3 regions of the Rhizobium sp. YS-1r genome follow, and region 2 is predicted to be linked to each of the others. Evidence: predicted binding sites of a transcription regulator. Region 2 holds the regulator's gene; each other region holds the start of a gene.
What was found. The regulator PhoB, encoded in region 2, activates phosphate uptake and scavenging genes when phosphate is short. The targets are predictions, from matches to a motif close to TGTCATNNANCTGTCAT.
Positions count from the first base shown of each region.

Region 1 (4,227 bases), on a different contig from region 2:
CGACGAGGGTTGCGATTGCCGAAGCATCGTCGAAACCATTGTTCTCCAGCTCCTGCAGGCCGAAGACGCTGGCGTCGATCTGCAACATTGCTTCCACGATCTTGTCGGTCTGACGCGCCAGATCCTCCGCAGTGGTCGCACCGCGAGGCTCTAGATTGTTGGGACCCGACCCCGCACCGGAGCCATCATCCAGGGTGGTGAAGAAGTTGAGAAGATTGAAGCTGGACACCGTCAGCCGGCCACCGAGATCGTCCGGCGCATCCGGACGGGCAAGCCCGTTGGTCGTCTCGTCGACCGGCAGGACGCCGTCGACCAGCATCTTGTATTCACCGAAACTATAGCTGAGGACACCGTCGACCGATCCGACGAGCTCCGCCCCGAGCCTCAGCGTCGGCCCGTCCTCGGTGAATGTATCGCCGGCATCCAGATAACCGTTGCCGTTGTCCCCGACAGAGGCAGGGACATAACGGAACTCGTCCGGATTCTGGGCGGACGAACCGTCGTCCAGGGTCAGCCGATTGTTGGCATTGGCCTCCATCAGCGCCTGGATCTCTTCCTGCTGCGTGGTGGGGTCATAAATCTGAGTGGGCTGATATTGGGAGCCGGCAGACACCGTGATTTCGCCATAACGGTCGAGATCGAAATTCTCGATCACGGTCAGCGGGTCATCCGTGCCGCTTGCCAGCGTAATCGCCATTCCCTCGTAATGTTCGAGATTGGCGGCAAAGTCCGGTGAAAGAGTGATCGCCGCCGAGCTCGGCTGAGCGTTGCCGCTCGAAATGGAGATGATGTCGGTGACATCGGTGATTTCGGTAAAATCGAAATATTCGGCCACCGTTCCGGCGACTTCCACATAGTCGCCGACGGTCACGCTCGGAGTTCCCCCGGTAAAGACGAAGATGCCTTCCGAAGTAGTGCTGTCCCCATCGGCATCGCCGTCTTCCTCCTGAAGGTAGAAGCCGTCTGCAACCGTGTAAGTCACGATTGCAGAAACGAGCACATATTCGCCGACGAGGAAGCTGGCAGTACCGCTGCCCTGAACCTCGGAAATGAGATAGGCGGTCGGCTCACCGCCACCGCCGGGATCACTTTCATTGGCGGCACCTGGGGTCTGGTCCTGGGGACCGACCCAATCGGCCGGACCGTCACCGGTCCGCTGCAGCGACAGGCCTGCAGTCTCGTTGCCCGCCTCCGCCACACCGATATCGGTCGAGGTCGTGCCCGCAGCCGCTCCGTTCGACGCCGTAAAGCTGCCTTCATAAGACAGGAATTCGATCAGCGTTCCGTTATCGGAGAGCGCCACGCCGTCCGGCGCGCCGTTCTGGACGCCGTTGGCCGGCAACTCCCATACGTAATAGTCGTATTCGCCGTCCGAGGTCATCGAAAGGCTGGAAACGTCCGCCGAACCATAGGTGGAGCCGCCATTTCCGTTATAGAGTTCGACCAGGAGTCCGGAGACATCGGCGCCGACAGCGACGCGGATCTCGATGAATTCGCCCGTATCGGTGCCGGCATTGTCGTAGTGGATTTCGTTGATGCGCGGTGCGACGGGAGCGGCTTCATCCGCCCCGTTGATAGCAATCGTAACGTCCTGTTCGGTCCCGTCCGTGCTCACGACTGTGAAACTGTCGGTGAGGCTCTCACCATCGCCGAGCGCATCGACAGCAGCATTGTCGTTGTCGAGCGTATAGGTCCAGTTGCCTTCTTCGTCGATGCTGTAGGTACCGTAGCCCATAACGCTCGACTGGTCGCCCGCAGCTCGGAAGCGATCGTCATTATCGACGTCGTCGGCGACGAGCCGGCCGGTCGCGGCCGGCGTTCCCGATCCGGCACCACCAGCCTCGGTTACCAACCCGCTAGCATCTCCGGTAATGACAGCGGCATCATTCGCACCGGTGATCGTCACTTCCACGGTTGCAGTGCCGGTGCCGCCCCTGCCGTCGTCAACCGTATAGGTGAAGCTGTCGACGGCGGTTTCGCCTTCGTTCAGGTGCTGGAAAATACTGCCTGGATCGTAGGAGACGACACCGCTCGCAAGCGAGACGGATGCGCCGGCCGTGCTTGTCCCCGAAACGGCAGTGACCGAGATCTGGTCTCCATCGAAGTCCCGGTCGTTCGCAGTCAGGTCGCGCGCACTGATCGCAAGTGCGCCGTCCTCATCCGTCGACACTGCATCGTCGCCGGCAAGCACGGCATTGTTGCGGCCATCGAGATAGAGCGTATAGCTGCTCGCGGTAAAGCGGATGGCTTCGATATCGTTGAGGATATCCTGATCACCATCGGCGTCGGTCATCGTAAAGAAGATGTCGGACAGGCGTGTGATCTGCGGCAGGCGATAATCGGATATGCTTCCCGAATAGATCGCAGTGTCGAAACCCCGCCCGCCGGAGATCAGATCGCTGCCGTCGCCGCCCTCGATCTGATCATTTCCGTCCCCCGCAATGACTAAGTCATTCCCCGCGCCTGCCTCGATGCGGTCATCACCGCCAAGACCGGTGATGATGTCGTTACCTGGGCTACCCTCGATATGATCGGCCAGGCGGGTCCCAAAATAGAGCCGTGGGAGGGAAAAGAAGAAGGACATCTATGCAACCCCTTGTTGGAGGACGATGGATGGCTTGACATAGCAGCCGACTACGACAGTCGCTTGACATATGCTAATTAGCAAGGACGGGCAGGTCCTACGTGCCGATCGTCTATGCTTAGCGACGTCTTCGGCTTAGTCCTCCCGAAACGCCCGATTGAAGCTGTCAACGATCGGTCTCGTCAGATACTCGAAAAAGGTGCGCTCGCTCGTCTTGATGTAGGTTTCCACCGGCATGCCGGGATAGATCTGCTCCATCTTGATTTCCGGCGGCAGCGCATCGGTCATGCGCAACCGCGCGGTGTAGTAGGGCTGGTCATTGTTGTTCTGATCGACCAGCCGGTCAGCCGAGAGGTAGAACACGGTCGCATCAACGGTCGGCGTCGTGCGGGTATTGAGCGCGCTGAAGCGCAACCGCGCCTCTTGCCCCACCTTGATGACGTCCACATCCTGCGGGGAAACGCGTGCTTCAATCATCAGGCTGGATGCGGTTGGAAGAAGTTCGAGCAGGGTGTCGCCCGGACGGACAACACTCCCGCGGCTGTTAAATGCCATTTCAACGATGATCCCGTCGCTCGGCGACCGGATCACGATCCGGTCTAGAATGGCCTTGGCCGCACGTCGCTGCTCATCGGCGTCAGCAATTTGGACGCGCACCTCGTTGAGCTCGGAGATTGCCGTCTCGACGCGCTGCGTCTTCAGCCTGGCTATTTGTTCCTCGGCTTCGGCGATTTGTGTGCGCGATGTCAGAATGGACGCCTTCGTCTGGCCAAGCTCGCCCAGAAGGTCGGCCTCGCTTCGCAGCAGAGCCGTATACTCGGACCGATCCGTCAGGCCTTTGTCCAGCAGCCCCTTCTTCCGTTCTGCTTCCTCCTGGACGACCTCGATCTGCCGTTCCACTGCGATCTGCTGAGCTGCCATTCCTTCGATCTGATCATTCAGCGCATTGATACGTTGCTGCAGGATGGCAGCTTCCTGACGGTGGCGTGCCAGGCGTGCCGTGAATTCGGCCGACTGCTCGGCAAGGACGTCGCTTTCGCCTCCCGGCCCGGTCGTTCTTTCGAGACTTTCCGGAAAGACAAGCTGATCGACGCCATCCCGCTCGGCCGTAAGCCGCGTGGCGCGTGCCGAAAGGGCAACGAGTTGCTTCTGGATTCGATTGTACTGGACGAGAGCACTGGTTCCATCGAGTTCGAAGAGCGGTTGCCCGGCTTTGACGCGGGCGCCTTCCTGAACGAGAATCTTGTCGACGATACCACCTTCCAGATGCTGAACACGCTGGTTTTGCCCGGCAGCAGCAACGACACCCGGCGCAACGGCGGCGCCGGCCAGCGGAGCAAGCGATGCCCAGGCGCCAAAACCAAAGATGAAAAGAAAGGTCGCGCCAAGCCCGACAGCCGCGACCCGCCGCGTACTGGTCGGAACACCTCTGGCCCAATCTGCTTTGTCGTTCATCTCCGTCATTCTCCGGCAGCTGCCTCAACGCCTGACATCGGTGACACTGGCAAACTGTCCAAGCACAACAGGCTGCGAGGCATTGCCGGCACCCCGCCTTTGGCTCTCCCGCAGAGCCTGCGCCTTTTCGGCCTGACGCCGAAGTACCTCCTCGCGAGGGCCGTATTCTTCCAGGCTTCCATCACGCA
Region 1 covers NZ_JPYQ01000024.1:395,600-399,826, forward strand. Annotated here, with positions in the region: gene JL39_RS17835 (ExeM/NucH family extracellular endonuclease) at 1-2,584, opposite strand, end outside; gene JL39_RS17840 (HlyD family type I secretion periplasmic adaptor subunit) at 2,720-4,039, opposite strand; gene JL39_RS17845 (type I secretion system permease/ATPase) at 4,064-4,227, opposite strand, start outside.
Region 1: a site for PhoB is predicted at 2,637-2,653, ahead of JL39_RS17835 (ExeM/NucH family extracellular endonuclease). Genes of this name have one in related genera too.

Region 2 (4,227 bases):
AAGACTGATGGCAAAGCTGGTTGTGGCTGTGGTACATCCACTGCGGTGGAACGGAACGATGTGGAACCTGCAGAATGACCGAGCGGAAAGCTCCCGCGCGCCTGATCTGGGCGCTCGGCGCAACACAGATCATCGGCTACGGTACCCTTTATTATTCCTTCAGCATCCTCGCGCCGGACATGGCACGAGACTTCTCCATCCAACAAGACAGGCTTTTCGGGCTGCTATCGGTGGCGCTGCTGGTTGGCGGACTGTTCGCACCGAGAGCGGGAAACTGGGCGGACCGGTTCGGAGCCGGCCGGCTCATGGTCCCCGGTTCGCTTGCTGCCGCCATCTCGCTTGGCTGCGCGGCCGCATCGCCGAATGCGACGACGTTCGGTATTTCACTCGTCGCAATGGAGATCGCCTCCAGCTTCGTTCTCTACAGCACGGCATTTGCAGCGATCGTGCAGGTTGGAGGCAGCAAGCCACAGCGCAGCATAACCCATCTGACGCTGATCGCGGGATTCGCATCAACGCTCTTCTGGCCGCTCACGGCAACACTGCATGACTATCTCGGCTGGCGTGAGATCTACCTCGTCTTCGCGATCCTGAATATCGCCGTGTGCCTTCCGATCCATTGGTGGGTCGGGAGACTGCCCCGCGACGTGCCCGAACCACGGGCATCAGTAAATCAATCCGGAGCGATGGCCGTTCAGCCTGAAGCCGGCCCCGCGTTCAGTGGCGTCTTTATTCTGATGCTTGCGGGCTTTGCCCTGGAAGGATTCGTGCTGGCCTCCGTGCTGGTCCACATGGTTCCGCTGCTGACAGCACTTGGGCTTGGCACGGCAGGCCTCATGGTCTCCACCCTCTTCGGTCCCTCGCAGGTCGCCAGCCGCCTCCTGAACATGATCTTCGGAGGGCGCTTGTCACAGACGGTGCTCGCCGTGATCTCCGCGGGATTGCTCGCCGTCGCCCTTATCGTCCTGATGGCGACAAGTCCGTGGCTCCCCGGTCTCATCGCATTCGCGATCCTGTTCGGTCTGGGATCGGGGCTCGCAAGCATCGTCGGGGGAACGCTTCCACTGGAGCTTTTCGGAAGGCACGGTTATGGCGCACGGCTCGGCTGGGTGACCGCCGCACGCCAGTTTTCCTCAGCACTTGCCCCCTTTGCGTTCGCTGTCATGCTGGGAACTTGGGGGGTCGGCCAGGCAGTATCGATCAGCATTCTGGGAGGCGCGGCGGCCGTCGGCCTGTTCGGAGCGATCGCCTTCGCCCGCTACAGAGCAACAAGACCAGCAGCTGGACCTTTCGGTGGTTCGCAGGCCTGACAAGACACGACAAACAGGAGATGCAGGCCCCTCGGCGAAGCCCTAAAGAAAAGCAGCATAGGCCTTCCAACGATCGCGAGAAAATTCAGACGTCGCCGAGGGCGTAGCCCGCTCCGCGGACGGTCCGGATCACCTGGTCAGCCTTGCCCAGGCTGATGCCCTTCCGGAGGCGACCGATGTGCACGTCGACGGCGCGCTCGTCCACGGTTGCACCATCACCCCAGAGCGACCTTTTCAGCTCCGTCCGCGAATAGACCCGTCCCGGATACCGCATCAGGAACTCGAGAAGCCGGAACTCGGTGGGGCCGAGCCTGACTTCCTTCTTCTGCCTGTGGACCCTGTGTGCTTCGCGGTCGAGGGTCAGGTCTCCGACCCTGATCATATGGCTCAGAAGATTCGGATGCATGCGGCGAAGAAGGTTCTTCACCCTTATGGCAAGCTCGACGGAGGGGAATGGCTCTACGAGGCAGTCATCCGCGCCGGCAGCGAGACCCGTCAGCCTGTCGCTCTCGCTTTCCGCCGGAACAAGCAGGACCACGGGCACCCGCATCGTTGCTGGTTCGGTACGAAGTCTTCGGCAGATCTCGATGCCATTCAGCCCCGGAAGGGACGAACTCAGCACCAGTACATCGGGAAGGCTCGAAACCAACCGCTCCATCAGCTCGGAGCCCGCCGAAAGCAGCGTCACGTCGAAACCTTCATCGACAAGGGAGAACCGCAGCACTTCGCGCAGCGTTTCATCGCCATCGATCACCACGACAACTCGCGCTCCCATCGCGGTGCTCTCCCTAGTGTCCTTCCATCGAGTATCCGGCGCCGCGGACGGTGCGGATGACATCCTGCATGTTGGAGAAGTTGAGCGCCTTCCTGAGGCGTCCGACATGCACGTCGACGGTGCGCTCGTCCACATAGATGTCGTGGCCCCACACCCCGTCGAGAAGCTGCGAGCGCGAGAAGACCCGGCCGGGCGCGGCCATCAGGAATTCCAGAAGCCGGAACTCCGTCGGGCCGAGCCGCACTTCGCGGCTCTTGCGATGCACCCTGTGCGTCTCCCGGTCCAGCTCGATGTCGCCGCAGCGCAGGACGCTCGACAGCACTTCCGGACGCGCGCGCCGCAGCATCGCCTTCACTCGCGCCATCAGTTCCGGCGTCGAGAACGGCTTTACGACATAGTCATCGGCGCCGGTCGCAAGCCCGCGGACCCGTTCGCTCTCCTCGCCGCGCGCCGTCAGCATGATGATCGGCAGTCGCTCCGTCTCCGGCCGCATCCTCAGCCGCCGGCAGAGTTCGATGCCGGAAACACCGGGCAACATCCAGTCGAGGATCAGAAGATCCGGCGTGCGTTCCTGAAGCCTGATCTCGGCTTCATCCCCGCGCAGAATCGTCTCCACCTCATAACCTTCCGCTTCAAGGTTGTAGCGAAGAAGCACGCTCAGCGCCTCCTCATCCTCCACGACCGCGATCTTCGGCTGCATTCCGTCTTAGCTCCGTCACCATTCCATCGTCATTCGGCGCCATTATTCCGTGATCGCGCCGAGCGTGTTCGACGTATCGTCCTTCGGACGCTCGCCTTCCGGCTGGGCGCCGGTCGTCATGTAGTAGATCGTCTCGGCGATGTTGGTGGCGTGGTCGCCGATACGCTCGATGTTCTTGGCACAGAACAGAAGATGCGTGCAGGTGGTGATGTTGCGCGGATCTTCCATCATGTAGGTCAAAAGCTCGCGGAACAGCGACGTGTACATCGCGTCGATTTCCTCGTCGCGGATGCGGATCGCCTCCGCCTTCTCGGCCGAACGGCTCGAATAGACGTCCAGCACTTCCTTCAGCTGCGTCAGCGCCAGGTCCGACAGGTGCTCGATGCCGCGCGCGAGCTTGCGCGGCACACCGGTGCCCTGCACCGCGATCACCCGCTTGGCAGTGTTCTTGCCGAGGTCGCCGACCCGCTCCAGATCGGAGGCGATGCGCAGCGATCCGACGATGTCGCGCAGGTCGCCCGCAACCGGCTGGCGGCGGGCGATCGTCACGATCGCCTTGTCGCCGATATCGCGCTCGGCATGGTCGAGGATCACATCGTCGGAGATCACCTTCTGGGCAAGGGCGGCATCGGAATTGACCAGTGCCCGCACTGCATCCGCGCACATCTGCTCCGCAAGCCCGCCCATCTCCGAAATCCGGCGGCTCAGATATTTCAGTTCGTCGTCATAGGCAGACAGGATATGTGTCGAAGACATGGTCTTATCCTCAGATTGTCAGAAAGGGCCCGCAACCGGCGATCAGCCGAAGCGGCCCATGATGTAGTCCTGCGTACGCTGGTCATCCGGATTGGTGAACATCTTGTCGGTATCGTTCTCCTCAACCAGGTTTCCGAGATGGAACATGGCAGTGCGTTGCGATACGCGGGCCGCCTGCTGCATCGAGTGCGTCACGATGACGATCGTGAAGTTTTCGCGCAGTTCGTGGATCAGCTCCTCGACCTTGGCGGTGGCGATCGGATCGAGCGCCGAACAGGGTTCGTCCATCAGGATCACTTCCGGGCTGACGGCAACGGCGCGCGCAATGCACAGGCGCTGCTGCTGACCGCCGGAAAGGCCCGTACCTGGGCTGTCGAGACGATCCTTCACCTCGCCCCACAGTCCTGCCTTCTGCAGGGCCGAAGACACGATATCGTCCAGCTCCGACTTCTTTCGCGCCAGACCATGAATGCGCGGGCCATAGGCGACGTTCTCGTAGATCGACTTCGGGAAAGGGTTCGGCTTCTGGAACACCATGCCGACCTTGGCGCGCAGCTGAACCGGGTCCACCTTGGGATCGTAAATGTTCTCCGAGTCGATCGATATGTTGCCCTCGACACGGCAGTTGGCGATCGTGTCATTCATCCGGTTGATGCAACGCAGGAACGTCGACTTGCCGCAGCCCG
Region 2 covers NZ_JPYQ01000012.1:33,877-38,103, forward strand. Annotated here, with positions in the region: gene JL39_RS11305 (FAD-dependent oxidoreductase) at 1-78, shown strand, start outside; gene arsK (arsenite efflux MFS transporter ArsK) at 75-1,310, shown strand; gene JL39_RS11315 (winged helix-turn-helix domain-containing protein) at 1,396-2,085, opposite strand; gene phoB (phosphate regulon transcriptional regulator PhoB) at 2,099-2,785, opposite strand; gene phoU (phosphate signaling complex protein PhoU) at 2,828-3,541, opposite strand; gene pstB (phosphate ABC transporter ATP-binding protein PstB) at 3,584-4,227, opposite strand, start outside.

Region 3 (4,227 bases), on a different contig from region 2:
CAACCAAGATCAAGGGCCCCATCCTGTGCCTCGTCGGCCCCCCGGGCGTCGGCAAGACCTCGCTTGCCCAGTCGATCGCCAAGGCGACCGGCCGCGAATATGTCCGCATGGCGCTCGGCGGCGTCCGTGACGAAGCCGAAATCCGCGGTCACCGCCGCACCTATATCGGCTCGATGCCCGGCAAGGTCATCCAGTCGATGAAGAAGGCGAAGAAGTCCAACCCGCTCTTCCTGCTCGACGAGATCGACAAGATGGGCATGGACTTCCGCGGCGACCCGTCTTCGGCGCTGCTCGAAGTGCTGGACCCGGCACAGAACTCGACCTTCATGGACCATTACCTGGAAGTCGAATACGACCTGTCCGACGTGATGTTCATCACCACGGCAAACACGCTGAACATCCCGGCACCGCTGATGGACCGTATGGAAATCATCCGCATCGCCGGTTACACCGAGGACGAGAAGCGTGAGATCGCCAAGCGTCACCTTCTGCCGAAGGCAATCAAGGAGCATGCGCTGCAGCCGAACGAATTCTCGGTGAGCGACGATGCCCTGATGGCGATCATCCAGCAGTACACCCGTGAAGCGGGCGTCCGTAACTTCGAACGTGAACTGATGAAGCTCGCACGCAAGGCGGTGACCGAGATCATCAAGGGCAAGACGAAGTCGGTCGAGGTCACGGCTGCCAACATCAATGACTATCTCGGCGTTCCGCGCTTCCGCCACGGCGAGGCCGAACGTGAGGATCAGGTTGGTGTCGTCACCGGTCTCGCCTGGACGGAAGTCGGCGGCGAACTCCTGACGATCGAAGGCGTCATGATGCCGGGCAAGGGCCGCATGACGGTCACCGGCAACCTGAAGGAAGTCATGAAGGAGTCCATCTCGGCGGCGGCATCCTATGTCCGTTCGCGCGCTGTGGATTTCGGCATCGAACCTCCGCGCTTCGACAAGTCGGATATCCACGTCCACGTTCCGGAAGGGGCGACCCCGAAGGACGGCCCGTCGGCGGGTGTCGCCATGGCCACCGCGATCGTCTCGGTCATGACCGGCATTCCGGTCAACAAGGACGTCGCCATGACCGGCGAGATCACGCTTCGCGGCCGTGTTCTGCCGATCGGCGGTCTCAAGGAGAAGCTCCTTGCGGCGCTGCGCGGCGGCATCAAGAAGGTTCTGATCCCGGAAGAAAACGCCAAGGACCTGGCGGAGATTCCGGACAATGTGAAGAACAACATGGAGATCATTCCTGTCTCGCGTATGGGTGAAGTGATCCGCCAGGCGCTTGTCCGCCAGCCCGAGCCGATCGAATGGGACGGCACGGTGGAAACGCCGGTGATTGCGACCGTCGAAGGGGTCGACGACGTCGGAACTGCGGTCGCCCACTGATCGATCGTCTTTTGGTCATGCCAAATTGGCACTATCCACGGAAAAAGCCGGTTTCAAGCCGGCTTTTTTTGTGAAAACTGCCGCATACCCCTTGTTTTTCAGGCGATTGCGGAGCTTTTGGGTTGCCAAGGCCTGACACCGAACTATTGTCGGCGCCGAAATACATGAGTCGTTCCAAAACCGCTGAAAGGGGTGGAAACATGAACAAGAACGAATTGGTATCCGCAGTGGCCGAAAAAGCCGGTCTCTCCAAGGCTGATGCCGCATCTGCTGTTGATGCCGTTTTTGAGACCGTACAGGCTGAGCTGAAGAAGGGTGGTGACATTCGTCTCGCCGGCTTCGGCAGCTTCTCCGTTTCCCGTCGCGAGGCATCCAAGGGCCGCAACCCGTCGACCGGCGCCGAAGTCGACATTCCGGCACGCAACGTGCCGAAGTTCTCGGCCGGCAAGGGCCTGAAGGACGCTGTCAACAGCTAACGCGCTGCCTCCGGGCAACCCTGTAGCAGTCTCAATAACGGAAAGGCCTGGGTTTCCCGGGCCTTTTTCGTTTTCTCAGAACATCGTAGGTTGGGCAGCTCCAACGTGTGAAAACCGTCATCCCTCTGTCATGCGCATGCTCCAATAACCAGCGACGGTTTTATGGACAGGAGGGCTCCTATGACATTCCGTATTCACGCCGCGCTGACAGCGGTGCTTCTCGCCTCGGTCGCAGCGCCTGCCAGCGCAGAGCAGGTCTTCAACCGCATCGCATCCTTCCCCGTTGCCAGCAATCTTCCTGCGGACAAGGACAAGCTGACGACCACGTCGGCGGAAATCATCACCGCCAGCGAAGACGGCAATACGCTGATCTATTCCGACAGCCCGCTTGGCGCGATCGGTTTCATCGACATCACCGATCCCAAGGCTCCGAAGGCGCTCGGCGCGCTGTCCCTAGACGGCGAGCCTACATCCGTAGCCGCAGTCGGCTCCAAGGTTCTCGCCGCCGTCAATACGTCGGAAAGCTACGTGAAGCCGTCCGGCAAGCTGAATGTCGTGGATATCGCGTCGAAGAAGATCGAAGCAACCTGCGACCTCGGCGGCCAGCCGGATTCGATCGCTATTTCGAAGGACAAGACCTTTGCTGCGATCGCCATCGAAAACGAGCGCGACGAGGACGTGAACGACGGCGCCATTCCGCAGATGCCGGTCGGTGATCTGGTCATCGTGTCGCTGAAGGATGGTGCCGCCGACTGCGCCTCCATCAAGCATGTCTCGCTGACCGGCCTTGCGGAGATCGCGCCGGAAGATCCGGAACCGGAATTCGTTGCCATCAACGATGCCGGCGAGATAGCCGTCACGCTGCAGGAGAACAACCACATCGCCATCATCGATGGCAAGACAGCGACCGTCGTCGGCCATTTCTCCGCTGGCAAGACCGATCTGGAAGGCATCGACAACAAGACCGACGGCCAGCTTTCCTTCACCGGCAAGGCGGAGGGCGTATTGCGCGAACCGGATGCCATCAAGTGGCTGGACAACAACCGCCTCGTTATCGCCAATGAAGGTGACTGGAAGGGTGGTTCGCGCAGCTTCACGATCTTCGATCGTACTGGCAAGGTTCTCTACGAGTCCGGCGCGTCGCTGGAACGCGAAATCGCCCGCATTGGACATTTCCCGGACAAGCGTGCGAAGTCGAAGGGCGTTGAACTGGAAGGCATGGAGTTCGCTTCCTTCAATGGCCAGAACTACATCTTCATTCTTTCCGAACGCGCTTCCGTCGTGGCCGTCTACAAGGATACCGGCGCCGAACCGCAACTTGCCCAGCTTCTGCCGTCGGGCATTTCGCCGGAAGGTGCTGTCGCCATTCCTGGCCGTAACCTGTTTGCCACCGCCAACGAAGTCGATCTTGGCGAAGACGGCGGTGCACGCTCGCATGTGATGATTTACGAGCTTGCCGAAGGCCAGCCGAGCTATCCAACGCTCGTTTCCAAGGATGTCGACGGCAACGTGCTCGGCTGGGGCGCTCTGTCCGGTCTCGTCGGCGATGCTGAAAAGGACGGCATCCTCCATGCCGTCAGTGATTCCTTCTATGGCATGCAGCCGTCGATCTTCACCATCGACACGACCAGGACGCCGGCTGAGATCACCAATGTCCTGCGCGTGACCCGCGGAGGGCAGCCGGCCCAGAAGCTCGACATCGAAGGTATCGCGCTCGATGGCAAGGGCGGCTTCTGGCTTGCGTCGGAGGGTGATGCCTCCAAGCTGGTCGGGCACGGCCTCTACAGCGTCAGCGCCAAGGGCGAGATCAAGACCGAGATCGGCCTGCCGGCGGATCTGCTTTCCAACGAGAGCCGTTACGGCTTCGAAGGCATCACCACCGTTGGCTCCGGCGACGACCTGACGCTCTGGATGGCAATCCAGCGCGAATGGAAGGACGACCCGAAGGGCACCGTGAAGCTCGTCTCCTATAAGCCGAAGAGCAAGGAATGGGGTGCCGTCCGCTATCCACTGGAGAAGGCAGATGCCGGTTGGGTCGGTCTGTCGGAAATCACCGCGCATGGCGATTACGTCTACATCATCGAGCGCGACAACCAGATCGGCGACAATGCCAGGCTGAAGAAGCTCTATCGCGTCGCAATCGCCGACCTCAAGCCGGGCAAGATCGGCAGCGAACTGCCGCTGGTGAAAAAGGAAGAAGTCCACGACTTCATCCCGGACCTGAAGGTGACCAACGGCTATGTCCTCGACAAGCTCGAAGGCTTTACCTTCGACAAGTCTGGCAAGGCCTTTGCCGTCACCGACAACGACGGCATCGACGATAGCTCCGGCGAAACGCTGTTCTTTCCGGTCGAGCTGAAGGCCACCAA
Region 3 covers NZ_JPYQ01000013.1:199,513-203,739, forward strand. Annotated here, with positions in the region: gene lon (endopeptidase La) at 1-1,382, shown strand, start outside; gene hupB (DNA-binding protein HupB) at 1,583-1,858, shown strand; gene JL39_RS13010 (esterase-like activity of phytase family protein) at 2,039-4,227, shown strand, end outside.
Region 3: a site for PhoB is predicted at 1,974-1,990, ahead of JL39_RS13010 (esterase-like activity of phytase family protein). Genes of this name have one in related genera too.